One region of the Mesorhizobium sp. M7D.F.Ca.US.004.01.2.1 genome, then DNA from elsewhere that is predicted to be linked to it. Evidence: predicted binding sites of a transcription regulator. Region 1 holds the regulator's gene; each other region holds the start of a gene.
What was found. The regulator PhoB, encoded in region 1, activates phosphate uptake and scavenging genes when phosphate is short. The targets are predictions, from matches to a motif close to TGTCATNNANCTGTCAT.
Positions count from the first base shown of each region.

Region 2: a site for PhoB is predicted at 1,808-1,824, ahead of EN993_RS28020 (acetoacetate decarboxylase). Genes of this name have one in related genera too.
Region 3: a site for PhoB is predicted at 1,683-1,699, ahead of EN993_RS18860 (PhoX family phosphatase). Genes of this name have one in related genera too.
Region 4: a site for PhoB is predicted at 3,710-3,726, ahead of EN993_RS26050 (acid phosphatase). Genes of this name have one in related genera too.

Region 1 is NZ_RZRQ01000012.1:33,978-42,760, forward strand. It holds gene EN993_RS04300 (CHASE domain-containing protein) at 1-1,308, opposite strand, end outside; gene EN993_RS04305 (ATP-binding cassette domain-containing protein) at 1,437-2,237, opposite strand; gene EN993_RS04310 (sugar ABC transporter permease) at 2,249-3,601, opposite strand; gene xylF (D-xylose ABC transporter substrate-binding protein) at 3,848-4,888, opposite strand; gene EN993_RS04320 (ROK family protein) at 5,159-6,406, shown strand; gene phoB (phosphate regulon transcriptional regulator PhoB) at 6,423-7,112, opposite strand; gene phoU (phosphate signaling complex protein PhoU) at 7,132-7,839, opposite strand; gene pstB (phosphate ABC transporter ATP-binding protein PstB) at 7,865-8,668, opposite strand; gene pstA (phosphate ABC transporter permease PstA) at 8,665-8,783, opposite strand, start outside.
Region 2 is NZ_RZRQ01000297.1:600-7,207, forward strand. It holds gene EN993_RS28015 (patatin-like phospholipase family protein) at 1-856, opposite strand, end outside; gene EN993_RS28020 (acetoacetate decarboxylase) at 944-1,690, opposite strand; gene EN993_RS28025 (3-hydroxybutyrate dehydrogenase) at 1,898-2,686, shown strand; gene EN993_RS28030 (phosphodiesterase) at 2,759-3,523, shown strand; gene EN993_RS28035 (acyl carrier protein) at 3,587-4,642, opposite strand; gene EN993_RS28040 (NAD(P)H-dependent oxidoreductase) at 4,951-6,279, shown strand; partial or broken gene EN993_RS28045 (thiamine pyrophosphate-dependent enzyme) at 6,282-6,608, shown strand, end outside.
Region 3 is NZ_RZRQ01000134.1:4,392-13,174, reverse strand. It holds gene EN993_RS18870 (response regulator transcription factor) at 1-452, shown strand, start outside; gene EN993_RS18865 (hypothetical protein) at 605-1,093, opposite strand; gene EN993_RS18860 (PhoX family phosphatase) at 1,769-3,772, shown strand; gene EN993_RS18855 (hypothetical protein) at 3,912-4,136, shown strand; gene EN993_RS18850 (GNAT family N-acetyltransferase) at 4,156-4,836, opposite strand; gene EN993_RS18845 (MarR family transcriptional regulator) at 4,833-5,318, opposite strand; gene EN993_RS18840 (NAD(P)/FAD-dependent oxidoreductase) at 5,403-6,599, opposite strand; gene EN993_RS18835 (phosphatidylglycerol lysyltransferase domain-containing protein) at 6,955-7,992, shown strand; gene EN993_RS18830 (ABC transporter permease) at 8,102-8,783, opposite strand, start outside.
Region 4 is NZ_RZRQ01000249.1:489-8,148, forward strand. It holds gene EN993_RS26040 (EAL domain-containing protein) at 1-2,232, opposite strand, end outside; gene EN993_RS26045 (cytochrome-c peroxidase) at 2,394-3,671, opposite strand; gene EN993_RS26050 (acid phosphatase) at 3,872-5,404, shown strand; gene EN993_RS26055 (DUF922 domain-containing protein) at 5,453-6,031, opposite strand; gene EN993_RS26060 (hypothetical protein) at 6,184-6,681, shown strand; gene EN993_RS26065 (GNAT family N-acetyltransferase) at 6,763-7,215, shown strand; partial or broken gene EN993_RS26070 (PLP-dependent aminotransferase family protein) at 7,387-7,660, shown strand, end outside.

The DNA.
Region 1 (8,783 bases):
CTGTGGCCCCGACAACAGCTCATCGGGCAGATCCTTGCCGAACACCTGACCCAGTTCGATGCGCAGGAGATCGCTAAGATCGGCCTTCTGCCAGCGCGAGCGCGTCAGCATGTCCTGGGATGCCGCCATCGCCTGCAGCCTGGCCGAGAAGGATGCGGAAAACTCGTTGACGTCGGTGGCCCGCGATGCCGTCTGGCGCGCGATCGCCAGCACCCTGGTGATCGAATTTTTGATGCGATGCTTCATCTCCTGCAGCATCAGGTCTTTTTCGAGCAGGCTCTTTTCCGTCGTTTCGTGCAAGCGCGACGCCGCCTCATAGGCCCGCTCCTGATACCGCGCCACCAGCGCGATGGCGCCCGCCAGCAACAGGCCGAACAGCCCCAGCATAACCGGAATGGCGCGCGACGACGGCTGCGAGAAGGCGCTCGTCGGCCGGAACAGGACAGTCCATGGCCGGCCGGCCACCATTATCTTGCGGGTGACCAGCAGCCTGTCCCCAAAGGTCGAAGCCGGTGGCGTCTCCGACCGGAACAACAGATTGTCGCCGTTCACCGCGCCGTCGCCATCGTAAATTTCGGTGTTGACCGGCAGCAGCGGCGACCGGCTGAGCGCGGTCTGGAACAGGTCGCGAGCCCGAAAAGCCGCATAGAGAAAACCGGCCGTGGAGGACCTGGACGCATTGATGACATCGGGTGCGGTTTCGACATTGAGCCGCACGAAGACGAGGAAGCCGGTGAACGTCTGCGCGGCACCTGTGTCCTGGCCCAGTTGCACCAGCCCGCTGGCGTGCTGGTGGTCATCCGACATCGCCTTTTCGATCGCCGCGCGCCGCACCGGTTCACTGAACATGTCATAGCCGATGCTGCCCTGGTTGGACGGGTCGAGCGGCTCGAACAGCACGATGGGGGTGCGCCAAGGCTGCGTGGTGTCAGGATAGATTGGATGGTTGACGCCATGGTCGCGCAGCATATCGCGTTCGACCGCCGCCTCGTCTCCAGCCTTCGCCAGCCTGACATAGCCGATGCCGCGCAAGCCGGCAAAATTGTTGTCGGCATCGAGCGCTTTGAAGAACGCCTTGAACTCGTTGCCGGAAATATCGCCGTTGCGGGCGTCGAACAGGGCCTGCGTCGAGCGCAACAGCGACAAATGCAGGTCGATGCGGCTCTCGATTCGGTTGAGCGCGTCGTCGGCCGTCGCTTCGAACTTGATGCGGGCGGCTTCTTGCGTCGCGAAATAGGCAAACCCCGCCATCGTCATGCTGATCAGCGCAACGGCGATGAACGCGACGATTGGAAAAAGCTTCTTCAACGGATGATGTGGTCCCTGAGCGAATAGGGACCTTTATGGGCAAGTCGCCGTGCCAACACAATGGCAAGGCCAAGCCATGCTGACGGCTAGCATATCACGAGTCCGGCAACCCGCGACCTGGTCTGACCTCAGGCAGCGATCTTCAGCGCCCCCGGTCCGGGAATGGCACCGGGCGGGCATTTGCCCAGAATGATCATGCCGAGCACCTCGTCCTGGGTCACATCGGTGGTGCGGGCTGTGCCGACGACCTGGCCGTTCTTCATGACGCAGACCCGGTCGGCAAGCTCGAACACGTCGTGGATATCGTGGCTGATCAGGAAGATGCCGATGCCGTCGGACTTGAGCTGCTTGACCAGCTCGCCGACCTGCGCCGTTTCCTGCGGACCAAGCGCTGCCGTCGGCTCGTCCATGATCAGGATGCGTGCATTGAACAGGATGGCGCGCGCGATCGCCACCGATTGCCGCTGGCCGCCCGACAGTTTGATCACCGGCTCCTTGAAGCGCTGGAAGCGGGGATTGAGCCTCCCCATCACCTTGCGCGCCTCCGCCTCCATGGCAACGTCGTCGAGCGTGCCCCAGGCGGTCATCAGCTCGCGGCCGAGGAACAGATTGGCGGCGGCATCGACATTGTCGGCCAGCGCCAGCGTCTGGTAGATCGTCTCGATGCCGTATTTCTTGGCGTCGCGCGGGTTGGAGATCGACGCTTCCTCGCCATTGACGAATATCTGCCCGCCATCGCGCTTGTAGGCGCCGGACAGGATCTTGATTAGCGTCGACTTGCCGGCGCCGTTGTGGCCGAGCAGCGCCACGACCTCGCCGGGGAAGAGATCGATCGAGGCGTCGTCGACGGCGCGGATGCCGCCAAACGCGATCGAGATGTTGCGCATATCGATCAGTGCTGTGGCCGCAGGAGCAATCTTGTCAGTCATGGCCATGCCTCCTAGACGCGCTTGCGATAGACGGTGTCGAGCCAGACGGCGATGACCAGCACGGCGCCGACGACAATGCTCTGCAGCGGCGAGTCGACGCCGAGCAGCACCATGCCTGACTGCAGCGACTGCATCAGCAGCGCGCCGAGCATGGCGCCGATGATCGTTCCCGAACCACCGGCGAGCGACGTGCCGCCAATGACGGCGGCGGCAATGACCAGCAGCTCGTCTAGCGTTCCAAGCACGTTGGTCGCCGAATTCTGCCGGGCCGAGGAGATCGCGGCGGCGATCGTCGCCAGCACGCCCATGATCATGAACACCTTCATGGTGATCCAGCGCGTGTTGATGCCGGCGAGATTGGCAGCCTCGGGATTGCCGCCGATGGCAAAGACATAGCGGCCGAAACGCGTGCGGTTGGTGATGAAGGTCATGACCAGCCCGACGGCGATCGCCATCAGCACCGGTATGGCGATGCCGTGAGCGATGAACAGGCCGCCTTCGGGCACGGTGATGTTGTTGGCGGCCGCATACCGGTTCACGATGCCGATCGGCCACGGATAGGAGTTGGCGAGCCAGACCGCACCCATGATGACGGCGCAGGTGACGACGCCGAGCAGCGTCTCGGCCCAGATCGGACGCAGCGGAAACCGGAAACGCTTGCGCTGCACCCGCCCGTTGAAAAGCGCAAACACCACGGCGAGGCAGGCCACGATCCCAACGACCCAGCTCCAGGTCGCGCCGATCGATCCCGACGGCCCGCCGCCCATGAGCTGGAAGGTGGCGTCAAGCGGTGCCACCGTCTGGCCGCTGGTGACCCACCAGGCAGCACCGCGCCAGACCAGCAGTCCGCCCAGCGTGACGATGAACGCCGGCACTTCGAGATAGGCGATGACGAAGCCTTGAAAGGCCCCGATCAGCAGGCCGAGCGCCAGGCCGATGACCAGCGCCAGAACCCAGATCCACGGATTGCCGAGTTCGAGCCCGACAAACCGCACCAGGAAATGCACCTGGGCAAATCCCATCACCATGCCGATCAGGCCCTCGGCGGAACCGACGGACAGGTCGATGTTGCGCATGACGATGACCAGCACCATGCCGCAGGCCATGATGGCGACCGCCGATGTCTGTACCGACAGGTTCCAGAGATTGCGCGGCGTCAGAAAGGTGCGGCTGTCGAAATCGAGCGGATTGACGCCGAGGCGCAGGCTGGAAATGACATGCAACCCGATCCAGATGATCAGCAGGGCGCCGACCATGCCGAGCATGCGGGTGTCGATCTCGGTCGCCTTCAGGAACCGGGCGACCACGCCGAGCTCCGACGCACGCGCGGTGTCGGCCTGCGGGTTGGACGTCGTGTCGGTCATGATTTCCTCCCACCGGCTGGCCGTCTGACGCGGATGCCGGAACTCAGCCTAGAACGGTTCACCGATTCCCGGAAACGCCGAACCGTTCTATCTCTTTGTTTTGACGCAATTCCGGACGGAAAACCGCTACGCACTTTTCCTGGAATTGCTCCCGAAGCTATCCGCGTGATGCGGAAATACAAATCTTTTTGAGAAAACGCCGCGGCTTTTGGGCCGCGGCGTTCAGATATTTCGACGTGATCCAGATCAGTTACAGGCCGCGACGGTGCCGGCGGCGACGCCCGCGCAGACTTCGTCCTTCTTGATCCAGCCGGCGTCGATGACGACGTTGAGATTGTCCTTGGTGATGGCAACCGGGGTCAGGAACAGCGACTTGACGGTGTTGCCGCCCGGTGTCGTGAAGTCCTTGGCGCCGGCAATGTCGCTCGTCTTCTTGCCGTCGGCGAGCTGCGAGGCGATCTCGGCGGCGTTCTTGCCGAGTTCGCGCGCGTCCTTCCACACCGACACGGTCTGCGTGCCGAGTGCGATGCGGTTCAGCGCGGCGTGGTCGCCGTCCTGACCCGAGACCGGCACGGTGCCGGCAAGGCCCTGCGCCGTCAGTGCCGCGACGACGCCGCCGGCGGTGCCGTCATTGGCCGCGACCACGGCGTCGACCTTGTTGTCGTTGGCGGTGAGGAACTGTTCCATGTTCTTCTGGGCGTTGGCGGGCAGCCAGCCGTCCGTATAGGCCTCGCCGACATTCTTGATCTTGCCGCTGTCGATGGCTTCCTTGAGCACTTCCATCGAGCCCGAGAACAGGAAGTCGGCATTCGGATCGGCGCCCGAACCCTTGATGAAGACATAGTTGCCTTCCGGCTTGACCTTGAACACTTCGCGGGCCTGCATGCGGCCGACTTCCTTGTTGTCGAAGGTCAGGTAGAAGACGTCCTTGTTCTCGATCAGACGGTCATAGCCGACGACCGGAATGCCTTCGTCCAGCGCCTTCTGCACCGCTGGGCCGATGGCCGAGGCATCCTGCGCCAGGATGATCAGCGAATTGGCGCCCTGCGAGATCAGGCTTTCGACATCGGTAAGCTGCTTGCCGGGATTGGACTGCGCATCGGCGGAGATGTACTTGTCGCCGGCAGCCTCGATCGCCGTCTTCATGGCGGCCTCGTCGGTCTTCCAGCGCTCTTCCTGGAAGTTGGACCACGAAACGCCGATGACCTTGTCCTTCGCCTGCGCGACCGACGCGAGCGTCAGCGACATGGCGACACCCGCCAGGATGGCGGCTGTGAATCTTTTCATAATATCCTCCCTGCGCCGCGTATGGCGCGACCAAACTGACCCGAAGGCCGGCACAGAGGCCCTATTTTTTCGAGCCTCGAAAAAATACTGGTCCAACACCCGAACGCTGTCAACATCGATTCTGATGGATTTTGATGTGCTCGCGAATTTTTTTCGGGCCCCGGAATAAATAAATGACAGAGTGGGCGGCTTCTGCCAGTATTTGACTGCGTTGCCGACAGCGTTCGAGGGGCACGGAGAACCGCGGCGACCGGGAGGACTTGAAGAAACATGTCGGTCGGAATCCGCCACGACGATTTGCGCCGGCGCAACCGGGCGATGGTGATTGCGGCCGTGCGCCGCGCCGGACAGCCGTCCCGCACCGAGATCGCAGCGACAACCGGCCTTAGCCACTCGACCATATCGGCGATCTCTTCCGACCTGATCGGCGAAGGCATCCTGACCGAAAGCAAACCAAGCGAGGCCGGCTCGCTCAAACGCGGCCGGCCGCAGGTTGGCCTCAGCCTCAATCCGGAAGCGGCGGCGGTGATGACCGTGGTGCTGTCGCTGAATTTTCTCTCCGTCGCCGTCATCGACTATGCCGGCCAGGTGATATCAGAGGAACAGCGCCGGCTGGACACGCTGACCATGTCGCGGGACGCGCTGATCGGCGAATGCACGGCAATCGTGCGGCGCCGTCTCGAGGACCCTGATCTCGACGTCCGCAGCATCGCCCGCATTGCGCTGGCAATCCAGGGCATCACCGACACCCGCGCCCGCGCCATGCTGTGGTCGCCTATCACGCCGCACACCGACATCGCCTTCGCCGACATACTCGAGGACGAGTTCGGCATCCCCGCCACCATGGAGAATGACTGCAACATGATGGCGATAGCGCTACGCTGGCGCGATCCTGATCGCTACCGCGACGATTTCATCGCCATCCTTTTGTCGCATGGCATCGGCATGGGCCTGGTGCTGAAGGGCGAGCTCTTCACCGGCACCCATTCCTCGGGCGGCGAGTTCGGCCACATGATCCATCAGCCGAAAGGTGCGCTCTGCCGCTGCGGGCGGCGCGGCTGCGTCGAGGCCTATGCCGGCAACTACGCCATCTGGCGCAACGCCAGGCAGCTGGGCGAGGACGCAGAACCCGTCGCCGATGTCAGCGACGCCGACATGCGCGCCCTGGCGACCGCGGCCCGCGAAAGGGATGGCCCCGAGCGCGAGGCCTATCGCAAGGCCGGCGAAGCGCTCGGCTACGGTCTCGGCAGCTTGTTCGCGCTGATCGATCCGGCGCCCGTCGCCATGGTCGGCGTCAGCGCCGCTGCCTTCGACCTGATCGAGCCGGCATTGCGCGAGGCGATTGCCCAGACCGCCGGCGGCCAGCACTCGAAATCGATTTCCTTCGACACCGAGCCGAACGAACTGCCGCTGATCCGCGAAGGCTGCGCCATGCGCGCGCTGACCTTCGTCGACCAGGAGATTTTCGCGCCGGGCGCGCAGGCGAGAGGAAGCGTCGCAGGCAAAAACGTGGCGTGAATTCAGACGGGCGAGTTCAATCCTCGCGGATCGCGTAGCCCGCCCCACGAATGGTGCGGATGACGTCCGGCATGCGGCCGTTGTTGACCGCCTTGCGCAGGCGGCCGACATGCACGTCGACCGTGCGCTCGTCGATGTAGATCGTCTCGCCCCAGACATTGTCGAGCAGCTGGCTGCGCGAGAAGACGCGGCCGGGATGGCGCATCATGAACTCGAGCAGGCGGAACTCGGTCGGCCCTAACCGGATCTCGCTCTTCTTGCGATAGACCCGGTGCGACTCACGATCGAGCACGATGTCGCCGACCTTCAGCACGCTGGACAGCACTTCCGGCTTGGCGCGGCGCAGCAGCGCCTTAACCCTGGCCATGAATTCCGGCGTCGAGAACGGCTTGACCAGATAGTCGTCGGCGCCGGTCGACAGGCCACGCACGCGGTCGCTTTCCTCGCCGCGCGCGGTCAGCATGATGATTGGCAGCCGCTCGGTCTCGGGACGCATTCTTAGCCGACGACAGAGTTCGATACCCGAAACCGCAGGCACCATCCAGTCGAGCACCAGAAGGTCGGGAACGTTCTCCTGCAGCCGGATCTCGGCCTCGTCGCCGCGCGTCACCACCTCGACCTGGTAACCCTCGGATTCCAGATTGTAGCGGAGCAGCACGCCTAGCGGCTCCTCATCCTCCACCACCATGATGCGTGGCGCGATCATCGACTGGTCACCCCTGTCGTCATGCCGCCGGCGCGGACATTGCCGTCTCGTCCTGCTTCGGGCGATTGGCGGGCAACTGCGTGCCGGTCAAAACATAATAGGCATTTTCAGCGATGTTGGTCACATGGTCGCCGATGCGCTCGAGGTTCTTGGCGCAGAACAACAGATGCGTGCAGGCAGTGATGTTGCGCGGGTCTTCCATCATGTAGGTCAGCAGTTCGCGGAACACCGAGGTGTATTTGACGTCGATGCGCTCGTCGGCGGCGCGCAGTTTCGCCAGGGCCGCGGCGTCGCGCGCCGCATACTCCTCGATCACGCCCTGCACCTGGATCAGCACCAGCTGAGCCATTGCGTCGATGGAATGCGACAGGTCACGCGGTGTGACGCTGAGGCCGACGGTGCCGACGCGCTTGGCGATGTTCTTGGCAAGGTCGCCGATGCGTTCGAGATCGCCGGCCATGCGGATCGAACCGACGACATGGCGTAGATCGTCGGCCATCGGCTGCCGCTTGGCGATCAACGTGATGGCGCGGTCGTCGAGCTCGCGCTGGCGCGCGTCCATGATCGCATCGTCGGAGACGACGCGCTGTGCGAGGGCGTTATCGGAATTCAAAAGCGCCTTGGTGGCACCACCGACCATCGAGCCGGCGAGATCGCCCATATCGCTGATGAGCCTGCTGATTTGTCCGAGATCCTCGTCGAAAGAAGCGACTGTGTGTTCGCCCATGATCTTGTCCCTCGTATGCCTGAACTCAGCCGAAGCGGCCGGTGATGTAGTCCTGCGTGCGCTTCTCGCGGGGCGACGTGAAGATCTTCTCGGTGCGGTCGAACTCGACCAGTTCGCCCAGATACATGAAGGCCGTCTGCTTCGACACGCGCGCCGCCTGCTGCATGTTGTGGGTGACGATGACGATCGTGTAGTCGGCTTGCAACTCGTCGATCAGCTCCTCGATCTTGGCGGTCGACAGCGGGTCAAGCGCCGAGGCCGGCTCATCGAGCAGGATGACTTCCGGCTTCACCGCCACGGTGCGGGCGATGCAGAGCCGCTGCTGCTGACCACCGGAGAGGCTGAGGCCGCTGGCGTTGAGCTTGTCCTTGACCTCGTTCCAGAGTGCTGCGCGCTTCAGCGCCTGCTCGACGCGGCCGTCCATCTCGGACTTGCTGAGCTTCTCATAGAGCCTGACGCCGAAAGCGATGTTTTCGTAGATCGACATCGGAAATGGCGTCGGCTTCTGGAACACCATGCCGATCTTGGTCCGCAGCAGGTTGAGATCCTGCGAGCGGTCGAGAACGTTCTGGCCGTCGAGCAGCACCTGACCTTCGGCGGTCTGCTTGGGATAGAGTTCGTAGATGCGGTTGAAGACGCGCAGCAGCGTCGACTTCCCGCAGCCCGAAGGCCCGATGAAGGCGGTGACGCTGCGCTCGGGCAAGGACAGCGTGATGTCCTTCAGCGCCTTGCTCTGGCCGTAGTAGAAGTTGAGGTTCTTGACCTCGATCTTGGCCTTGGCGGTGGCCTCGGCGGCGATCGTCATGTCTGGAGACAACATCTGGCTCATTTGTCCTCTCTGCGTCCGGTCAGGCTGCGAGCAACGATGCTGAGCGCGAGAACCGTCAATGTGATGATGAGTGCACCGGTCCAGGCCAGTTGCTGCCATTCCTCGTAAGGGCTGA
Region 2 (6,608 bases), on a different contig from region 1:
GGCCATGGATGCGTTTGAAATTGTCGGTGTTCTGCCGCGTGCGGCTCGAATACATGATGTCCTTGTGGCGGGACAACACGTCCGGCATGCTGCGCGGCAGCACGCCGCGCGCGCTGAACAGGTCGACCTGGAAGACCAGCGAAGAACGGTCCTCTTCCTGGTCGAGCAGATACTGCAGCGGCGTGTTGGAGACGATGCCGCCGTCCCAGTAATATTCGCCTTCGATGCGGATCGACGGGAAGGCGGGCGGCAGCGCGCCGCTGGCCATGATGTGCTCAGGTTCGATGCGGACCTTGTCGGTGTCGAAATAGACGAAGTTGCCGGTCCGAACATTGACCGCGCCGACGCTCAGCCGCTTCTTGCCGTCGTTCAAGATGTCGAAGTCGATCAGGCTTTCCAGCGTCTCCTTCAATTCGGCTGTGTCGTAGAAGCTGGTGGCGCCCTCGGCGCCCGATTGCTCGATCCACGGATTGGGGTTGCGCGGCTTGAAGAAGCCGGGCTGCCCCATGACCATGGTCATCCACGAACTGGTGCGGTTGCGGATGTCGCGATAGATGTCGCCTTCGGGCGTGTAGGCCCAGATCTTGCGGCCCGAAATCGTCTGCCAGAATTGCTCGAGCCGCTGCAGGCGCCGGCTTGATTCATTGCCGGCGATGATCGCCGCATTGATGGCGCCGATCGACACGCCGGAAAGCCAACTCGGCTCGCAGCCGGCGTCGGCCAGCGCCTGGTAGACACCGGCCTGATAGGCGCCGAGCGCGCCGCCACCCTGAAACACCAGCGCGATGCGGTCATACTGCGCCGAGATTTCCGCGATGGTGGCGGTGGCCTCCTTCTTGCGATTGCGTTCAAGCACGGCTTTGGTCTCCGACTTTGTTTGGGCACGATCTCTAGCGAAAACCGGTTCCCGCTTTTCGGGATCATGTCTGAATGGCTGATGCGCTCAGGTGCGGTCGGCGAGATAGTCGTGAACCACTTCGCCCAGCCCAAGCGTCAGGTCGGCGGTGAAGTGGACTGATGACACGATGTCGAGCACCGGCAACCGCGCCACGTCGGCCATGACGTGCGGCCGTAAATCGAGCGCGGCGGGCGCCGTCCAGGCTTCCTTCAGCGTGATGTCGGTGAGGTGGTAGCGGACCAGCTCGCAGATACGCGGCGTGCCGTCGACATGCGGGATGATCTTGATCAGGAAATTGGGCGCCGGCAGCGAAGCGAGGACAGAGCCGTGATCGGCGGCCTTGTGCTTGTAACCCATCGTGCCGGTGGCGCACAAAACGCTGCCATAGTGCAGCGTGCCGACGATCACCTCGCCTTCATGGACGATCTTGGGGTTGGCGAGCTTCTTGGGAAAGCCCCACAGTTCGCGACCGCCGGCGATCGGCGCGTCGTCGTCAAGATACATTGAATGGACGTAGGCGCCGTGCTGCCCCTTGTAGCGCACCGGGATGACCTGGCCGGTCTCGGTGTAGTCGCCGAAGCCGGTCGAATCCGGCATGCGGATGAATTCGTACTTGACCAGCGGCTCGTCGATTTCCAGCGGCTCCGGCACGACAGCCTCGAGCGCCTCGCGCGTCGTGCGGTAGGTGATGATGACATATTCGCGGTTGAAGAAACGGTACGGCCCGGGCGGGAAGGAGGGGTTGGTCAGCGGCATCGCATAGGCGCGCTTCACGACATCGGCGATCTGCAAGGCGGGTGCCCCATCGGTTCAGGAATGACTGCGCGAATGCGCTCCGGATTATGTTGCACGGCACCATGACAGTGCCGTGTCAGCCGCCTGACAGGCCCGTCGACGCCGTCGCAACACTGTAATCGCACCGACATATGACCGTGGCAGTGTCATGGTGCGGCGCACAAGCCGCCACGTTCATTCCCTCCCACCTCCTGCGAGATCATCATGGGTTTCCTGTCTTCAAAGAACGCGCTCGTCACCGGCTCGACCAGTGGCATTGGCCTGGCCATCGCCCGCGCCTTTGCCGCCGAAGGCGCCAACGTCACCATCAACGGTCTCGGCGACGCGGCTGCCATCGAGCAGGAGCGGGCCGGCATCGAGAAGGATTTCGGCGTCAAGTGCCGTTACTCCGATGCCAACATGATGGACGGCGCGGCGGTGAGCGCCATGGTGCATGAGGCTGAGGCAGCGTTCGGCAGTCTCGACATCCTGGTCAACAATGCCGGCATCCAGCATGTCGCGCCGATCGAGGAGTTTCCGGACGATAAGTGGGAAGCCATCATCCGCATCAACCTGCTCGCGGCGTTCTACGCCATCAAGGCTGCACTCCCCGCCATGAAGGCGCGCAAATGGGGCCGCATCATCAACACGGCTTCAGCGCATGCGCTGGTCGCCTCGCCGTTCAAGTCCGCCTATGTGTCGGCCAAGCACGGCATATCAGGCCTGACCAAGACGGTGGCGCTGGAAGCGGCGCTCGACGGCGTCACCGTCAACGCGATCGCGCCAGGCTATGTCTGGACGCCACTGGTCGAAAGGCAGATCCCGGACACGATGAAGGCGCGCGGCATGACCGAGGAACAGGTCAAGCATGACGTGCTGCTCGCCGCACAGCCGACCAAGGAATTCGTTACCGTCGACGAGCTTGCGGCGCTGACGCTGTTCCTGTGCTCGGACTCAGCCAAGCAGATCACCGGCACGACCCTGCCGATGGACGGCGGCTGGACGGCACAGTAAAGCGGAGTCGAGGCGTTTCGTTTGCCGGCTGATGTCGCGCCGCGCCAGCAAGAAGGCATTCCGAGTAGGGTCATGAAAATCATCCAGGTCTCCGATCCGCATCTGATGACACCGGGCGGTCTTCTGTACGGTTCCGATCCGCTCTCCAGGCTGGACGCCTGCCTTGCCGACATAAGCCGCAACCATGCCGATGCCGAATTGGTGGTGATTTCCGGCGACTTGACCAATGACGGCGAACGGGCCGCCTACGTTGCGCTGAAGGAAAGACTGGCGGGGTTCGTTCCGCCTTGCCGACTGATGCTCGGCAATCATGACGACCGGGCGCTGTTTGTCGAGATGTTCCCGGAAGCTGCCACCGAGCGCGGTTTCGTCCAGAGCGTTGTCGAGACAAGCGAGGGTCGCCTGATCCTGCTCGACACGCTGGACAGCGGCCATGTCGAGGGCAGGCTTTGCGACGCGCGCCTGCGCTGGCTGGGCGAGAGACTGGAACAGGCGCGCGACTGGCCGGTCTTCCTGTTCATGCACCATCCGCCGTTCAGGATTCACATCCCCGAACTTGACCGGGTCATGCTCACTGACGCCGATGCGTTGCACGATGTCCTGCTGCGTCACGGCAATGTCCGTCATATCTTCGCCGGACATGTCCATCGGCTGATCGCCGGCAGTTGGCGCGGCATTCCCGTCAGCACGCTGCGCAGCACCAACCATCAGACCGCGCTCGATTTTTCGAACAGCTGGAGCCTTGGCCACGAGCCTCCCGCCTATGCCGTGATCTTGATCGATGCGGACGGGGTGGTCGTCCATTTCCACGATTTTCCCGTCGGTGTGGCGGAATAACACCCGTTACCCACGGCACCAGCTTCTCCGGTGCGATGGACGCGACTTCTCGCTGGCCAAAACTCATTGCTGGTGCTGGACGTCGCGCGCTGCCGTGTCTCTTGCGGCGAGGAAAGCGATGATCTCAGCGTCGATCGCATCCATGTTGGCCGCACGGAACTTCTCATGCGCGCCAGGCATGACGACCGTTTTCATAGTGGCCATGTCGGATGCCCAGCCCTTGTATTGCGCCACTGTCGTGGCGCCCCATTCGGAACTGGCGAGAATGAGGATATCGCAGGGATAGGACGAGGGCACGAATCCGGCCGCTGCCTGCAAGAGCGCGCTCTTGAACGCCTTCCTGCGCAGATGTCGCCCAAGGCGCGTCTGTCCCAGGCCTAACGCGCTGAGCCCATCGCGCAACAGGCGCCAGTAGGTCACCTTGCGGGCGATCTGGCGACGCCTGCTCTCGGTCATGCGATCGTCCGGCATCGGTTTCAGCCAGGCCGAGCCGGGCGAGGGCGGATCGATGAGCACGAGCGCCGGCCGCTTGCCGGTCGCTTCATGGCTCAGCCGGCCGACCTCGATCGCCAGCAGGCCACCTGCGCATATGCCGCCAATGATGTCGGGATGCTGGCCGGTCACCGAAGTGAGTGCTTCAAAGTAGTTGGAGCTGAATTCGGCCATGCTGGAATAGGGCGTCTCGCCGGGCTCGAGCCCCATGCCGCGCACGGCCATGACGGCGTATTTCTGCTTCAGTCGCTTGCCGAAACGATTGGCGAACAGGGCCGAGCCGGAAATGCCATGGATCATGGCGATCGGCTCATAGCCGACATTGCCCGACACCGGCACGATCAGTTGACGGGCAGGATGGACCGGCACCAGCGCTGCGATCAGCCGGCCGAACTCGCGCGGTGTCTGCGCCCCGAGCAGGACAGAGGTCTGCAACTTGACGCCGAACCGCTTCTGCACGGCTAGTACCAAAGTCTCGGCCGTCAGCGAGTCGCCGCCGAGATCGAAGAAGTTGTCGTCGAGCTGAACCGTCGGTATTTGCAGTTCCGCGGCGAAGATGCCGGCGATCGCATGCGCCGGGCCATCGCCCGGCAGCGCGGCGGGCCGCACCCATTGTTGAACGTTCATCGGAAAGCCCCTAACCGATGCCTCTATGCGCCTTTTACGCACTGACAGTCCAGCGAACAACCCCGGCTGCCTTGTGCCGGGAGAAGCGGCGTCAAATCGCCTGACTTCTATGGGGTTCATCCGGGCCTGCGGTGAACCGCTTGACTGCGCGACATCAGGCTTTGCCCAGCGCTTTTTCGCCCCCGCCCGGGCTGCCGGGAAAGTGCCCTAAATGCGCACGGATTTGGACATTAGTCTTGACAGAAATACAGATGTTCAATACCCGTCAAGCAATTGAACAAGCCTGCAATGTGGGAGGAATAAGCGGTATGGCTTCCAATGTTTCGTTGACGGGTCTTGCCCGCGATCTCGAGGAACGCGCCAAGTCGGGCAAGCCTATCCGCATCGGCCTGATCGGCTCCGGCGAGATGGGAACCGACATCGTCACCCGCGTCGCCCATATGTCAGGCATCGAGATCGGCGCCATTTCCGAACTGAACCTGCCCGCGGCCAGCAAGGCGGTCGATATCGCCTTCCAGGAAACCGGGCATGCGCGCGAAGTCTCGAACGCGTCGGCGATGACGGCGGCGATGGAGGCTGGCAAGGTGGCGGTCACCAATGATGCCAGCCTGGTCATCAACAATGATCTGATCGACGTCGTCATCGACGCCACCGGTGTTCCCGCCGTCGGCGCGGAGATCGGGCTGCGCGCCATGGAACATGGCAAGCACCTGGTGATGATGAATGTCGAGGCCGATGTCACCATCGGCGCCTATCTGAAGAGCGAGGCCGACCGGCTCGGCGTCACCTATTCGCTGGGCGCCGGCGATGAGCCGTCTTCCTGCATGGAGCTGATCGAGTTCGTCTCGGCCATGGGGCACCCGATCGTTGCTGCCGGCAAGGGCAAGAACAATCCGCTCAACATCGACGCCATTCCCCCCGACTATGAGGAGGAAGCCAAGCGCCGGCACATGAATGTGCGCATGCTGGTCGAATTCGTCGATGGCTCCAAGACCATGGTCGAGATGGCGGCGATCGCCAATGCCACCGGGCTGGTTCCCGACAAGGCCGGCATGCATGGCCCGGCGGCGACGCTTGGCGAGTTGTCCAAGGTGCTGGTGCCGCAGAAGGATGGCGGCGTGCTGTCGAAGGTTGGCGTTGTCGACTATTCGATCGGCAAGGGTGTCGCGCCCGGCGTCTTCGTCGTCGCCGACATGTCGCATCCGCGCATCTCGGAGCGCATGGAAGATCTGAAGATGGGCAAAGGCCCGTACTTCACCTTCCACCGTCCCTATCATCTGACCTCACTGGAGGTGCCGCTGACCTGCGCCCGCGTCGTGCTCTACGGCAAGGCCGACATGGTGCCGCTGGCGAAGCCCGTGGCAGAGGTCTGCGCGGTGGCCAAGAAGGACATGAAGCCGGGCGAGAAGCTCGATGCGATCGGCGAATATTGCTACCGCGCCTGGATCATGACGACGCCGGAGGCGCGCGCCGCCAAGGCCATTCCCTGCGGCCTGCTGCAGGGCGGCTCGGTCACCGCGCCGATCAAGAAGGGCGAGCTCATCACCTATGCGAATGCCGCTCCCGCAGCGGGCTCCAAGATCGCCGAACTGCGCGCGCGCCAGGACAAGCTCGTCTACGGGTCCGTGGGAGCGTGATCATGGCCGGAGCCAGCAAAGCCGTCACTGATAGTCGCGCCAATCTGCCCTTCGTCTATCGCCAGTACAGCGCCGAGCAGCTCAGGCAGGTGCTCTACAAGATGTACCTTATCCGCCGCTTCGAAGAAGGCGCGGAGGAGTGCTACACGCGCGGCCTCATCCACGGCACCATGCACCTGTCGATCGGCCAGGAAGCCAGCGCCATGGGCATCTGCATGCCGCTTGCCGAGGATGACCAGATCACCTCGACGCATCGCGGCCATGGCCACTGCATCGCCAAGGGCGCCGAGGTCAAGCGCATGTTCGCCGAGTTCTTCGGCAAGACCACC
Region 3 (8,783 bases), on a different contig from region 1:
TCCTCGCCAGCCATCCCGCCCAGAAGATCGTCATGCTGACCGTTTCGGAGGCCAATGCCGATGTGACAATGGCCCTGAACGCTGGGGTGCGCGGCTACGTCCTCAAAGGTATCGGATCGCGCGCGCTTGCCGACATCCTGCGCAACGTGGCGGCTGGCGAGAGTTATCTTTCGCCGACGCTGTCGGCCCGACTGCTTTCGGATCTCCAGTCCCAGAAGCCCACCAACGCCATAGCGGACCGGCTGCGGCAACTCACCGAGCGGCAGACGGAAATCCTGCGGCTGGTGGCTGAGGGGCTGAGCAACAAGGAAGTCGCCCTGCGGCTGGAGCTTCAGGAGAAGACCGTCAAGCATCACATGACCGGCGTGCTGTCGAAACTCAATGTGCGAAACCGCACCGAAGCAGCCTTGATGATGCGTGAGTCGCGCGACCGCGACAGGAGCCATACCTAACAGTTCAGCGCTTCTACCAAACCGGAGCCGCTCCAGGGACTTCAGTCATCGCGGTGCCGGAAATCGCGCGGTGCCGGCCCAGAAACGAGGTCACCTCCGCCGGGGGGCGGCGGAGGTGACATGTGAAGCCGGCCGTTGCCTGTTGGCAAGCTTCACAAGGCCTTCAGGCGGCTGACATCGGCCGGCGTGGCCCGGCGGTCGATGATCGTGCGCCCGAGCGCATCCTCCATCCTGAAACGGCCGTTCTCAAGCTGTTCGGTTAAGCCGTCGGGATGCCGGACTGTGATCTTGTTGCCTGTCACGTCGACCTTGTCACCAGTCGTGGCATTGACATGACTCGCGCTGTTGCCCTTGTTTGATCCTGACTTGCCGGAATTGCCGCTGTTGCCATTCCCGTTGCTGTTGCCGCTATTACCGCTGTTGCCGCCGCTACTGTTTCCGCCACCGCTGCTGCCACCATTGCCGTTTCCACCCCCGCTGTTGCCACCGCCATTACCGCCCTTGCCGGCCTGTGCGCTGGCGGTGTCGATTCCGGGAACGGAGCCGTGGAGGGCAAAGTGATAGGGAGCGATGGTCAACGCCAGCGCGGCCGCCAATCTGAGCGCCAGCCGGCAACAACGGGTCGTGACCGATCTGTGCATCCTGATCTCCGTCGATTGAGCCGGCGCCCACCCTCAACGTCGCAGTAGCAACCAGCATCGCTGAAAGACGTGGTTCCCGGAAGCGACCTCCGACCGTTGCGGTTGTCACCCAGGACTTTTGCAAGCGCAAGGTTGGACTAAAGTCCTATCCCTATGCTATATTAGCTTCGTATGAACGGCGCCGCGACCGCTATCGCTTAACGGGAGACTGGCTTTCCCGATGCCTGACGACGGCAGACGCCGGACATCAAGTCACCTCCGCCGGGGGCGGCGGAGGTGACTTGTAACGCTGGCTTTTGCCTGGTTGACCTGTTTCACAGAGCCTGAAGACGACTAATATCGTCCGCCGGCGCCGGACGTTCGACGATGGCGCGGCCGAGGGCTCCTTTATATCGAAACGACCGTTCTCGATTGCTTCCCTGGCGCTGTCTCTCTGATGCCGTCGGGATGCTCGATCTTGTTGCCGTCCACTCCGATCCTGTCGCCGGTGGTCCGCCGTCACATCATGTCCACCATCCCTGGCACGGCAACTCCGAGAATGCTTGGCCAACGGTGCGCGGAATGCCTGTTGCGTCTGAAAGGCCTCTGATGTCACGAAAATGTGATCCGGCGATTATAAGGGGTTAAACAGGCAACACGCTCCAGCCATCCACGCAGCCAGAGGCAAGCCCCCAAATGACCGAACACCGCTCCCCTGACGCCCGATTCCGCACCAGCCTGCTCGAGGAAAACGACGGCCCGGCCACCAACCCCACCGACAACCGCACCATGGGCGAGATCATTGCCGCGCGGTTCTCGCGCCGCGGCTTCCTCAGGGGTTCGCTGGCCGTCTCGGCCATCGCCGCCACCGTCTCCCCGCTGGCGCTTATCAGCGCCGACGAAGCCCGGGCCGCGGAAAGCTCGGCCTTCGCGTTCGACGAGTTGGAGGCCGGCATCGACGACAAGCATCATGTCGCACCGGGCTACGACGCCGATGTGCTGTTGCGCTGGGGCGACCCGCTGTTTGCCGATTCGCCGGACTTCGACCCGACGAAACAGTCGGCGCAGGCGCAGTCCAGACAGTTCGGCTACAACAACGACTACGTCGGCTATCTCCCGATCGACGGTTCAGCCGAACACGGCATGCTGGTGGTCAACCACGAATACACCAACCCGCATCTGATGTTCCCGGGCATCGTGAAGATCGTCGAAAAGGACGGCAAGAAGTCGGCCGAAGTCGCACCCCTCTCGAAGGAGCAGGTCGATGTCGAGATGGCGGCGCACGGCGGCACCATCGTCGAGATCCGCAAGGACGCTGGCAAATGGCAGGTGGTGCGCGACGGAAAGCTTAATCGCCGCATCACCTCCAGCACCGAAATGGCGCTGTCGGGTCCGGTTGCCGGCCATGACCGCGTCAAGACCAATGCCGACCCGTCCGGCACCAAGGTTTTCGGCACGTTCAACAACTGCGCCGGTGGCGTCACGCCCTGGGGCACCTATGTGATGGCCGAGGAAAACATCCACGGCTATTTCTCCGGCGAACTGCCGGCAGACCACAAGGAAGCCGCCAACTACAAGCGCCTCGGCATTCCCGAAGGCGCCTATGAATGGGCGGCGCACTATGACCGCTTCGACTTGGCCAAGGAGCCGAACGAAGCCAACCGCTTCGGCTGGATCGTCGAGGTCGATGTCAACGATCCGACCTCGACGCCGAGGAAGCGCACCGCCATGGGCCGCTTCAAGCATGAAGGCGCCGAATCGATCGTCGCCAAGGACGGCCGCGTCGTCTTCTATCTCGGCGACGACGAGCGCTTCGACTATGTCTACAAGTTCGTCACCAAGGCGGCGTTCAATCCGAACGACCATGCCGCCAACAAGGACCTGCTCGACGACGGCACGCTGCATGTCGCCAAGTTCGCCGAAGACGGTTCCGTGGAATGGCTGCCGATCGTCTTCGGCCAGGGGCCGCTGACGGCTGAAAACGGCTTCACTGGCCAAGCCGACGTGCTGATCGAAACACGCCGCTCCGCCGACCTGCTCGGCGCCACCAAGATGGACCGCCCGGAAGACATCCAGCCCAATGCCGTCAACGGCAAGGTCTATGTGATGCTGACCAACAATTCGAAGCGCAAGGCCGACCAGGTCGACGCCGCCAACCCGCGCGCCGAAAACGCCTTCGGCCACATCATCGAGATATCGGAGGACGGCGGCGATTTCACCGCTGCCAAGGGCAAGTGGGAAGTGCTGTTGAAATGCGGCGATCCTTCGGTGGCCGATATCGGCGCCACCTTCTCGACGGCAACGACGGCCAATGGCTGGTTCGGCATGCCCGACAATTGCGCCGTCGATTCGGCCGGCCGCCTGTGGGTCGCCACCGATGGCCAGGGCCCGAAGGCCACCGGCCGTACCGACGGCCTGTGGGCAGTGGACACCGAAGGGTCGGCGCGGGCGACCTCAAAACTGTTCTTCCGCGTGCCGATCGGCGCCGAAATGTGCGGTCCGCTGTTTGCGCCCGACGACCAGACCGCCTTCGTCGCCGTCCAGCATCCGGGCGACGGCGGCGAGGACTGGGAGGCGTTCGGCCGCCCGTCCTACTATGAAGACCTGTCGACACGCTGGCCCGACTTCAAGCCCGACATGCCGGTGCGGCCGTCGGTGGTCGCTATCACCAAACAGGGTGGCGGCAAGATCGCGGTCTGATATCCGGCACTGGTTTGCAATCTCAAGGGAGGGATTTCGGTGACCCCGAAGCCCCTCCCTTTTTACGTGAAATCATTCAAGCCTCGGGAAAGATTGGCAATTTAAACGTGGCGCCCTAGGTCTTTATCAGGAGATCGCCATGTCGAAGTCCGTCTATGACCGTGGCTTGCTCAAGCCAGCCGATATAGCCAAGCTGCAGCGCGTGTTCGATGAGGCCTGCCGGCGGCGTGAAGCGCATCCCGATTCCGCCGATGCGCGCGAAATCGCGCTTAACCTGCTCGCCCTGCACAATGCCGGCATGGTCGAAGAGGATATGCTGATGGAGGCCGTCGGTTTCCGTCGGCTCGAGCCGAAGTCGGCGTGATGCCCGGCGGCGCCTTATCCTATTCGGCCCGCTGAACCACGGCCACATTGATCATGCTTCTCAATCGGAAGCCGATGGATTCGTACAATCTTATGGCACCAGTGTTTGCGGCATAGGCGTGGAGGTACGGTATCTCGCCGCGTGCAAAAATCTGGTCTGCCACGAACAGCGATAGCAGCCGGCCGAGGCCGCCGCCACGGAATTCCGGGTGCGAACAGACGCCGCTGAGTTCGCTATAGCCGGGTTGCTTCATGCGCTCGCCGGCCATCGCCACCAGCCTGCCGTTGATTTTCACACCCCAGAAGTCGCCGAGGCTCAACGCCCCGGATGTGAACGGGCCGGGTTTGGTGAGTGACGCCAAGGCCAGCATCTCGGCCGCATCCTCTTGCGTCAGACGTTGCACGCGCTCGTCCGACACGGTCTGCAACGGCACCTCGGCAACCATCTGGACGGCAGCGGCCGTCGAGATCGCCGACAAGCCGACCGGCAGCGCAATGGCATCGGCCTGAGCCATGATCACGCTCTCGCCCGAGGACACAAGCTTGCCGAACGCCCGCAGGCTTTCGGCATCGTCGGTAGCGGTAGCGGCAAAGAGGGCGATTGACGGTGAATAGCGCCTGGCAAGCTTGCCACCTTGCGCGAAGGCCTGATGCCTCGTCTCCAGCGCGCTCCAGACAGGACGGTCAAGAATATGTTTCATTGCCTGGCGCCTTGTTTGACGCGACGATCGAGCGGGGCCGTAGCCAGACCGTCCTCAATGGCCGCGAGTTGATCGAGAAGTGGCCCCGAAAGATCTCGGCACAAATCCGCGACGGCGCTCTCTATGCGCGGCCACACGTCCCGCTTCGCGACATCGACCAGGCGTTGACCCTTCTTAGTCAGCGAGACCACCCGCCGCCGCTGGTCACCATCCGACTGGATGGCTTCGACCAGCCCCAGCTCGGCCAGAAGCGACACGCTTCTTGTCACACCCGGCTGTGTCAGCCCCAGCGATTGCGCCAGTTCGCCGACAGCCAACGGTCCCAGTTTGTCGAGTGCGGCAAGCAACGGGTACTGGCTCGATTGAAGTGGAACCTCCAAGCCGTCGAGCAGACGCTGCGCGTCGGCCTGCAACTGCTCGCCAATGCGCTTCAACCTGCTGCCCAGGCAGAGGTAGCCAAGAGATCGTATGACGTCTTCCATAGTCGACCTGTGCCATAAATGATAACATGTTATATAACATAGCAAGCAGTTGATCAAGCCGACGTACCGGCGTCTCCGATTAAGTCAGCGTGAAGCACCGGATTGGTGGGAGGCGCCAGCGGAAGCTGCAATCCGTTTGGCGATCGCCTTGGCCAGGATGCCGGCATTGGCGAAGCAGCCGCGAATGCTTGGCCGCATGCCGGTGAACCACAGGCCGGGCAATTTCGGATCGGCTTGCCCGCCGTTGAAGAGCGGAACGCCCTTGCTGTCGAGCACGCCGAGCTTGCCGACCATGGGCTCCAGCCCGGTGCGGTAGCCTGTCGCGGCAATGACGATATCGGGATCGATCAGGCTGCCATTGGCCAGGATCACGCCGTCGCGGGTGAATTCCCGTATGGCCGGCACGACGGTGATCTTGCCGGCCTTGATGGCGTCGACGGCGCCGTCGTCGGCAGCGATCGCGGTATAATCCGAGGTCAGGCGGCTGACGCCGCCCCTGGGTGCGGGCGGCACGCCGAATTTGGTCAGGTCGCCGAAGACGAGGCGCTGCGTTGCCGCGATCGCCGCATCGGCGACCCGCAACGGCAAGCGCGCCATGAACGGCGAAAGCCGATGCACGGCGATCTTGCCGATCCGCTTGGGCAGGAGGGCGGGGCCGTTGCGGGCCGACAGCCAGATGGCGGCCGTGTCTATGTCGGCCAGATGATTGAGCGCGTCGAAGCCCGAATTGCCGGCGCCGACGACCAGCACTTTCTGGCCCGCATAGTCCTGCGCGTCGCCGAAATCCGCCGAATGGATGATGCGGCCGGCGAAATCCTTCATGCCTTTCCATTCAGGAGTGAATGGCTGCCTGTCGCGGCCGGTGGCGATGACGACATTGCGGGCCAGGCGCCGCCCCGCGCTGGTCCGCAGCGCCCAATGATCGCCCTTGAAGGCGATTTCTTCGACAGCGACGCCAAACTGCACCGGCAGCCGGTTCTCCTCCCTGAAATCATTCATATGGCGGATGACGACCATCCTTTGCGGAAAGGCAGGGGTGCCCGGGGGATAGGCGAGGCCAGGCAACGAAGAAAGATCGCGGTGGGTGTTGAGATGCAACTGCGGGTGTCGCCGGTGCCAGGGCTCGGCCAGCCGGCTTTCCTTTTCCAGGATCGCGGTCGGCACGCCGGCGTTCATCAAGGCGTGCGCGACGGCCAGTCCGGCAGCACCGGCGCCGACGACGATTGCCGGCTCGACCGTCACCGTCTGGTCCGCCACCCACCTGATTGTCGTATCAGCCATTCACTCTTGAATCCCATTCGACCGCCCTGCCGCAAGGCTCGCATGACGCTGTAACCGTTTGATCCCGCGCAGGACCATACCCGCAAACCGCTGCCGATTTCGAGCCATACGATTTTCGAGGCATACGCTGGGCCGCGGTTGTGCCCTATATGGCATATGCGCAATATCAACGGTAATCAGGTCGCGGCAATGTGATTGATTCGAGGCCCTGGGGGGCTGGCGGGTCTCTGTTATCCCCCACGCGCATGCCCGAAATCGGGTTCGATTTTCGAGGCCATGCGCAGAATCGAAGTGTTACAGCACCTTTGCGCGTCTTGGACGCGCGGCGTTGTAGGCGGCACGCGGAATCTCGACCATGCCCTCCTTGCGGATCTATGTCGACAGCATCCTTGAGGGCGCCGCGCCCAAGGTCGAGCGGGAGGCGCTGACCCATGTCGAACGGCTGGCGCTTGTACGCCGCCACGGCGACTTCTCGCTCGCCTACTCCAGCGCCGTGCAGAACAAGCTTTCCTATTTCGGCGACGCCGACGGCTACATCGCCTTCGGCACCAAGATGAAGCATCATTTCGCGCTCGGCGACCCCGTGGCGGCTCCGGCGCATCGACCCGACTATATCAGACGCTTCGTCGAGGCCGCCGGCAGCCCGTGGTTCGTGCAGATCGGCGAAGAGACCGCACGGGTGCTGGCCGGGCTCGGCTACAAGGTCAATCGTTTCGGCATCGACACCCGCCTCACCCTGCCCGAGCATGATTTTTCCGGAAAGCGCAACGAAACCGTGCGCTACTCCGAGCGCTGGCTGCTGAAGAAGGGCTTTTCGTTCGAAGAGGACAGGCGAACGATCCACCTCGACGAGATCGCCCGGCTTTCCCAAAACTGGCGCGGCGACCGCATCGTCAAGCGCTGGGAGATGGGCTTTCTCAACCGCCCGTTCGCCGACCATCTCGGTAGCGACATGCGCCGTTTCGTGCTGCATGGCCCCGACGGCGAACTGGTCGCTTTGCTTGACTTCGATCCGCTGTTTGCCGACGGCAAGGTCATCGGCTACACCACCGCCTTCAAGCGCAAGCACATCGATGCCTCGCCGCATGCCGAGGTCGGCCTGACCAAATTCGCCGTCGACCGTTTTCGCGAGCAAGGCATCTCGGTGGTCACGCTCGGCCTGTCGCCGCTCGTCGACATCGGCCCGAGCGGCTTTGACGAAAGCGATTTCTGGCGCAACATCTTCCAGCGCGCCTACGGCTCGCCATGGGTCAACCGGCGCAGGTTCAACCTGCAGGGCCAGGCGGCGTTCAAGCGCCGCTTCCATGGTGTCGAAGAGCCGGTCTACATCGCCTTCCGCAAGGGGACGTATGTGGAGATGTTAGGGCTGCTGCGGCTGGTCAAGGCAATCTAGGTCTATCGATATTCAGGGCTTGGGCGAAGCCTTTTCCCTTCGTCATCCTGGGGCGTGGCAAGGAGCGAAGCGACGCGGCGCAGACCCCAGGATGACGACTTTGGACCGCTCAGTTCCTGAGCCGATAACCGGTCCTGAAAATCCAGGCGACGATGGTTATGCAGACCAGCAGGAAGACGACGGTCATGCCAAGGCTGACGCCAACCGAGACGTCGGACTTGCCGTAAAAGCTCCAGCGGAAGCCGCTGATCAAATAGACGACCGGGTTGAACAGCGTCACCGTGCGCCAGATCCCAGGCAGCATGTTGATAGAATAGAAGCTGCCGCCGAGGAAGGTCAGCGGCGTGATGATCAAGAGCGGCACCAGCTGCAGCTGCTCGAAGCTCTTCGCCCAGATGCCGATGATGAAGCCGAACAGGCTGAAGGTCACCGCCGTCAGCACCAGGAAGGTAAGCATCCAGAACGGGTGCAGGATGGTCAGCGGCACGAACAGCGAGGCTGTCGCCAGGATGATCAGGCCGAGGATGATGGACTTGGTCGCCGCACCGCCGACATAGGCGATGACGATCTCCAGATAGGAGACCGGAGCCGACAAAAGTTCGTAGATCGAGCCGACGAATTTCGGAAAGTAGATGGCAAAGGAGGCGTTGGAGATCGACTGCGTCAAGAGCGACAGCATGATCAGGCCGGGCACAATGAAGGCGCCGTAGCTGATGCCGTCGATCTCGGTGATGCGCGAGCCGATGGCCGAGCCGAAGACGACGAAATACAGCGATGTCGAGATGACCGGC
Region 4 (7,660 bases), on a different contig from region 1:
TTCGCTGCTCTCGCACATCAGGCTGACGAAGCTGCGGTCGATCTTGATGCGGTTGAACGGGAACGACCTGAGATAGCTCAGCGAGGAATAGCCGGTGCCGAAATCGTCCATTGCTATAGAGATGCCGAGGTCGCGCAGGCCGTGCAGCGTGTTTAGCGTGTTTTCGTTGTTCGCCAGCAGCACCGACTCGGTGATCTCCAGCTCGAGCCGCGACGGCAGCAGCTCCGACGCCGCGAGCGCCGCGGCAACCTGAAGCGACAGCCCCTGCTGTTTGAACTGGGCCGGCGAGAGATTGACCGCGACCTTGACGGGCAGGGGCCATTTCGCGGCGTCGGTACAGGCACGCCGCAGGATCCACTCGCCAAGCGCGTCGATGACGCCCGTCTCCTCGGCCAGTTGGATGAACTCCGACGGCGGCAGCAGGCCGAGGCGCGGATGGTTCCATCGCACCAGCGCTTCGAAGCCGGTGAGTTGCGAGGTCTTTGCGTCGTGCAGCGGTTGATAGTGCAGGACGAACTGTTCTTTTTTCACGCCGAGTGCCAGCTCGGATTCGAGTTGGCGCCGCTCCTGCAGTCTCGCGTCCATTCCTGGCTCGAACGACCTGCAGGTCCCGCGGCCTTCCATCTTGGCCTTGTACAAGGCAAGGTCGGCATTGCGAATAAGGGTTTCAGAATTTTGCCCGTCGTCGGGGAAGACGGCGATGCCGATGCTGCCGCCGATGTTGATCTTGTGGCCATGGATGGAGAATTCGTCGGACAGGGCATGAATGACGCGGCTTGCCAGCACGCCGGCCTCGTCGTTACCGTCGAGCAGGAGCTGAAGGATGACGAACTCGTCCCCACCAATTCTCGCCACCATGGCGGTTTCGCCGGCATGGTGTTTCAACCGCTTCGCCACCGCACCGAGCAGCTCGTCGCCGACCGGATGGCCGAGCGTGTCATTGACCGGCTTGAAACGGTCGAGGTCGACGCAGTGGACGGCCAGCTTCTCGCCGTCCCTGAGGCTTCTCAATGCCTCGTCCATCGTTTCAGCCAGCAGGCCTCGGTTGGGCAGGCCGGTGAGAATGTCATGCGTGGCCAGGTGCTGGATCTCGGCGGTGCGTTCCTCGACCCGCCGCTCCAGGGTCTCGGCTGCCTCGACCTGCATCGTCATCGTCCGCCCGATCGCATACCAGCAGGCCAGCGCCAGCAGCGTGACCACCGCGACCGCCGCATAACCGGCCAGTTCGAATTCATGCACGGACTGGACGTCCAGGTTACTGTCGAACCGGCTGTTGGGGAAACCGGCCCAGAGACGCCATGCACTCCTGGGATCGTTGAGCGAGAGCGGGATGACTTCGGAATAGATCAGATTGGGGTCGGCCGCCGTGAAGGCACGGGAATCCGCCGCGAGCGCCGTCGACATCTTGTGCTGGTCGGATTCAAAGCCGTAGCCTGAATTGACGATGACATAGTCGCTGCTCGGCAACAGTTTGCGCAGCGCCGAGGTAAGCATGATCGCCGAGACAGAGCCGCGCAGGTTGCCATCCCCGCCGAAGACCGGGACCGAAAGGATGAAGCCGGAGCGGTCCGCGTCATTGCCGGTGTGGATGAAATCGGTGTTGTCGCAGGTGATGAGCTCCTTCGTGCCGATAATCGGCACGTTGAGCCCGTCGATGGCGCTTGAATTCGGATAGTTCGTCTTCAGCCAGGCGAGCTGCTTTGCCAGTTCGTGGTATTCATAGGTCTCGATCTCCTCGGGGGGGCGAACCAGGGCATTCTGGTCCAACTTTCCGGGCTTCGCGTCCGCGGCGACCTCGGATCTCGCCTTGGCATTCACGATCAGCTGGTCGAATTGGAGGATCGGCTCCTCGAGCTTGCCGGTCACCGCATCGAAGCGGTCCGGGTTGAAATCCAGCGGCAGGAAGTAAACTTCGGAAATGGAGACGTTGTTGGCGAGGTTGTTGTAGATCTGCTGGATTGTCGCGCGGCCTTCGTCGCCCAGATTGGTGCCATGCCGGTCGAGGTTTTGGACGCTGGGCAGATAGGTCAAGGTCCGCACATTTTCATAGACGGCCCGCAAGGCGTCTTCGACGGTCTTGGCTGTCGCTCTGGAAGCGGCCTGGGAATTCTCGAGATAGCGCTCCTTGGCCAGCGCGAAGTTTCGCTGGGCATCGATATGCAACGCCGCCAGCGTCGCCGCGCCGGTCAACATGATAACAACAAATCCGGCCGCTCGCCTGAATGCGTTCATCGGCGCCCCACCATCGAGTGACGAGGATTACCGGAAAGCGGTTTAGGAAGCGCTAATGGGATATGTCTCTCTTTACCGGTCCCAAGCGTTGCGGCGCATCAAATCCGGCAAATCCAGAACCCTTTCTTTCGCCGGCGGGCAGGCCAAACGAGCAAGGCGGTTCAGTTCGCTGGCGCTGCCTGCTGGTCGGCGTCGGTCAGCGTTTGCAGGAAGGCGACGATGTCGTCGATCTCGGGATCGGTGAGAGCTGGCTTGTTGCCGGGCTTCTTGCCGAAGGGCGGGTCCTGGTTGAGGTTGACCCAGTAAGCCTTTGGCAAATCGGCGTTTTGCCGGACCGTGCCGTCGGTGTTTCTCGGGTACCAGCGGCCGGGATCGGTGTCGCGCGTCGCGTAGAAGGCGACCGCGTCGCGCAAGGTGTGGAAAGTGCCATTATGGAAGAAACTTTTGCGCACCGCCACGTTGCGCAGCGTCGGCGTGCGGAACAGGCCGCAGTAGTCAGCCCGGCTTTTGAAGTCCGTCCTGAGCGGGCCGCATAGGCCGAGATCGACATAGGCGGGGTCGGCATTGGCGGGAATCGCCCTGTTGCGTGGCACGGCAATGGCGATCAGGCCGAAATCGGTGAATTGCGGCGGTTCGCCGTCATTGGCCGGTTCGCTCAGATGGCAACTGGCGCAATTGCCCTTGGCTGCGTCCTCGAACAGCGCGCGGCCGCGCAATTCCTGTGCCGACAGCGTCGCCTTGCCGGCGAGGAAGACGTCGTAGCGGCTGGAATAGGGATAGAAGTCGGGCGCACTCTGCTCGAAGGTCCCAAGCGCCTCGGCGGCGGCGTCGAAAGCATCGTCCGGATGGTCGAGAACGTCGTCGCCGAAGGCCGCCTTGAAGTCGTCAGCATAGGCGGCCTTGCGCAAGGCGGCGGTGACGGCAGCGGCATCCTTGTTGGCCATCTCGAACGGCGACAGCAGCGGGATCTTCGCCTGATCGCTGCCGCGGTCGGCGCGGCCGTCCCAGGTCAGGCCGCCGGTTGGACCATTGTCGACGCTCTCGTCGCCCTCATCCTCCGAATCGTAGAAATGCTCGGTGAAGGCCGGCGCGGCCTGCAAATAGCGAAGCGAGGGCACGGCACGCAGTCCGGGCTGGTCGAGATGCGGCCCGCCCATTTCGACTGAAGCCGCCGAGGCCGGGCCGAAGGCATGGTGCGGGTCGTGGCAGGACGCGCAGGCCTGCTTGCCGGAGGCAGACAGCGCCGGGTCGAAGAACATTTTTCGACCAAGCGTGGTCAGGGCGGCGGCGCGTGCGAAGGCATCCGCCCGCGACATCGGCCCGGGATGGACACTGCCGGTTCCAGCGCGAACAAGGGTTGCCGGCAGGGTCACGGCAAAGCCAAAGATCGATGCTGCAGCGGCCGCGATCATCAGGCTTTTCCATCGTCCTGTCGTCATGGGTTCAATCCGGTTTGCCTGGGAATTAGGTGCGCACTGCAACGGATTGATGACTGGTCCATCCGCTCACGCAACCGTGTTCGCCGGCAGCGCAGATGTCACAAAGGTGACAAGGCATCGACTTAGCCTTTGCAGCCATGGCCGTTGCCCCCAAGCCATGCATTGCCCCTCTAGCCATCCCCCAGCCATGAGGACTTCCCATGACGCGGCCTTTTATCTCCCTTTGCCTCGCCAGTACGGCCCTGGCATCCTTCGCCAGCGCGGCCATGGCCGCACCGCCCGGCTACGACAATATCGACACCGTCGTCGTCATCTATGCCGAGAACCGCAGCTTCGATAATCTCTATGGCGGCTTCCCCGGCGCCAACGGCCTGGCCAATGTCTCGGCCGACCAGGCGCGGCAGCTCGACCGCGACGGCAAGCCGCTTACGGAATTGCCGCCGGCCTGGGGCGGGCTGACCGCCAAGGGCGTGACGCCGCCGGTCACCGAGGCGCAGTCGGCGCATCTCACCAATGCCAGCTTCGCCATCGACGATGCCAGCGGCTTCAACGAGAAGACCTCGGTCATCACGCGCGACCTCTGGCACCGTTTCTATCAGGAGCAAATGCAGATCGACGCGGGCAAGAACGACAAGTTCGTCGCCTGGGCCGATTCCGGCGGCCTGGTGATGGGCCATTATGACGGATCGGTGCTGCCGATGTGGGCGGTGGCGAAGAAATACGTTCTGGCCGACAATTTCTTCCAGGGCGCCTTTGGCGGCTCCTTCCTCAACCATTTCCAGCTCGCCTGCGCCTGCGCGCCGGTCTATCCGCACGCCGACACCAGCCCGGTGAAGGGGCAGATCGCCGTGGTCGAAGCCGACGGCAAGACGCTGAAGGTCGCCGACAATTCGCCGCCGTCGGCACTTGGCGGCGCACCGAAATTCGTCAATGACGGCGCCATCACGCCCGACTTCTATGCGGTCAACACCATGCAGCCGCCCTATCAGCCGAGCGCCAACAAGCCGGTCGAGGGTGGCGACAAGGCGCTGGCCGATCCGGCGCAGCCGACGACGCTGCCGCCGCAGCACGACATCACCATCGGCGACCTGCTGACGCTGAAGGGCGTCGACTGGGCCTGGTATGCCGGCGCCTGGCAGGCAACGCTCGACGGCAAGAACGCGACGCCGGTGCCGAACTTCCAGTTCCACCACCAGCCGTTCAACTATTTCGCCGCCTACGCGCCGGGCACGACCGCGCGGACAGAGCACCTGCGAGACGGTGGCCTGGATGGCGCCGAGTTCATCAAGGCGATCGACGACGGCAAGCTGCCTTCGGTGAGCTTCTACAAGCCGCAAGGTAATCTCAACGAGCATGGCGGCTATGCCGATGTGGCGAGCGGCGACCAGCATCTCGCCGACCTCGTTTCGCATCTGGAAAAGAGCCCGCAATGGAGCCACATGCTGGTGGTCGTCACCTATGACGAGAATGGCGGCTTCTGGGACCATGTCGCGCCGCCAAAGGCCGACCGCTGGGGGCCGGGCAACCGCATCCCGGCTTTCATCATCTCGCCCTATGCGAAGATGGGCACGCTCGACCACACGCAATACGACACGACGTCGATCCTGCGCTTCATCACCGCGCGCTACGATCTGCCGGTGCTGACCGGCATCGTTGCCCGCGACAAGGCGCTGCGCAACAACGACCAGCCGCCGATGGGCGACCTGAGCGCAGCGCTCGATCTCAGCCGGTAGGTGGACTTCAAATCTTGCCGCCGCGTCGCAAAGGCGCGGTGGCCTGTTTCAAGGGCCGGTCACCAAAGCGAAAACCAGTTTCTGCAGATTGCCACCATCGCCGAATTCGACGCGGTCGAAATCGCGGCTTGCCTGTACACGCGCCTTCGAGATCGCGTCGAGCCGCTTGACCACCTCGGTCCTGGTCTTGCTGCATTTGGGATCGTCGGCAATGGTCAGGCCGTCCGTCGCCGCTTCAATGTCGTGGACCATCTGCACCATGCTGGCGCCATGCACTTGTTCATGGGCGCTGACGCTGGCGATGAAGACGTCCCAGCTCTTCTGGACGGCCGGCGGCAACGAACCCGCAGGCTTCGGCAAGGCGTAGGTGATGATCAGTTTCGGCCGCCCCATTGTCAGCACGCAGTCCTTGCCCCTTGGCTTGTAGTCCCTGCCGCTCCAGGTCAGTTTGAAGTTGGTGTAGGCCATGGTGCGCGTCTTGGCGCCGCGGATCAGCGGCCCTTTCTCGCCGATCGAGCGGTAGAGTTCGGCGCCGGACTGGCCCGAGATGGCGTAGGTCTCGACTTTCTCGACCGGCTTCCACTGCGCATGGGCGGTGAGCGGCAAGGCCAGCAAGGTGGCCAACAGAAGACACAGACGAACACAGGCTCTCAACACCGCTCTCCGCAAAATCAGGACCGGGCGACATCTGCGCGACGGGCAATGCCACAGGACAGCTTTTCCTATAGAATGCCTGCTGGTGCTGCAAATGCCCTAGAGGGGGTCAATTGGGGGAAGTCATGAGAGCTGGATATCTCGTCGTCGCCGGTGCGGTCGCGGTCCTGCAGGCCGCGCAGCCGACTTTTGCCGCGTCGTGCGGCGGCTGGGCTGCGAAGATGGAGGAAGACGAGGGCGGCAGCGTGCTGACCGCCTCGGTCTGCGGCGGCCCGAAAGGCGATGCGCATCTGATGCTGACCTGTTTCGACACGCCGGTGCTGAGTTTCGATCTCGGCGCCACAGGCCAGCAACTGGAGCCCGGCCTCAGCGGTTCGTTCGAGTTCAAGGCCGACGGCAAGACGGTGACCAAGACGCTGCAGCTCGAGGCCATGTACAACTACTTCGTGGTCAATCTGGCGAAAGCCGATCCGCTGCTGGACCTGCTGCGCGGAAAAGGCGAGGTCAGCGTCAGCGCGGCCAAATACGGCCAGACCAGTTTTCCGCTGAAGGGCTCGAGCGCTGCCATCGGCAAGGTGCTGGCGCAGTGCGGCAAGGCCAAGCCGGCGGGTGATGCGGATTGAACCTCAGAGGGTTGTGCCAGCGCCCGGTGGGAGCGTATCCAAATCTTGCCGCTGCCAGCGCCTCACGATATGCCCGACACCATGATCACCTTCCGCCGTGCGCAAGCCTCCGACCTGCCTGACATCGTCGCCATGCTGGCCGATGATCCGCTTGGCGCCGGCCGCGAGGACGCCTCGGTGCCGCTGGCGCAAGGCTATGTCGATGCCTTCAACGCCATCGATGCCGACCCCAACCAGCTGCTGGCGGTGGCCGTCGAGGGCGCCGAGGTGGTCGGCACCTTGCAGATCACTTTCCTTGCCGGCCTGTCGCGCAAGGGCGCCTGGCGCGGGCAGATCGAGGCGGTTCGGGTCGCCGGCCACAGGCGCTCGGGCGGCATCGGCAGGCAGATGATGGAATGGGCGATCGCGCAATGCCGGGCGCGCGGCTGCAGCCTCGTCCAACTGACCACCGACAGGTCGCGCGCGGACGCGCACCGGTTCTATGAAAGCCTCGGCTTCATCGGCAGCCATCTCGGCTACAAGAAGAGCCTTTAGCCGGACGGAAAACCGCTGCACACTTTTTGTGGAATTGCTCGCGGCGTTCGTGCATTGCGCTGGCGCATTCGGGAAATCGTTCAGGCACACTTCAATTCGCAGGCAAGAGGGGATATAGGTCAGGCAAGTTGACCTATATTGCTGCGTCTGGGGAGGCGTGTCGTGACTTTGATGAACCTGTTGGCTTCGCGCTCGTCGCGCATGAAAGCGTCCGAAATTCGCGAACTCCTGAAGCTGCTCGACCAGCCCGACATCATCTCGTTTGCCGGCGGCATTCCCGATCCGGCGCTGTTCCCGGCCGAGGCCATCCGCGACGCCTATGCCGATGTGCTGGGCGGTGCAGAGGCGGGTGCCGCTCTGCAATACCAGGTCTCGGAAGGCTATCTGCCGCTGCGGCGCTGGTTGGCCGGGCAGATGGGCAAGCTCGGCGTCGCCTGCGACGAGG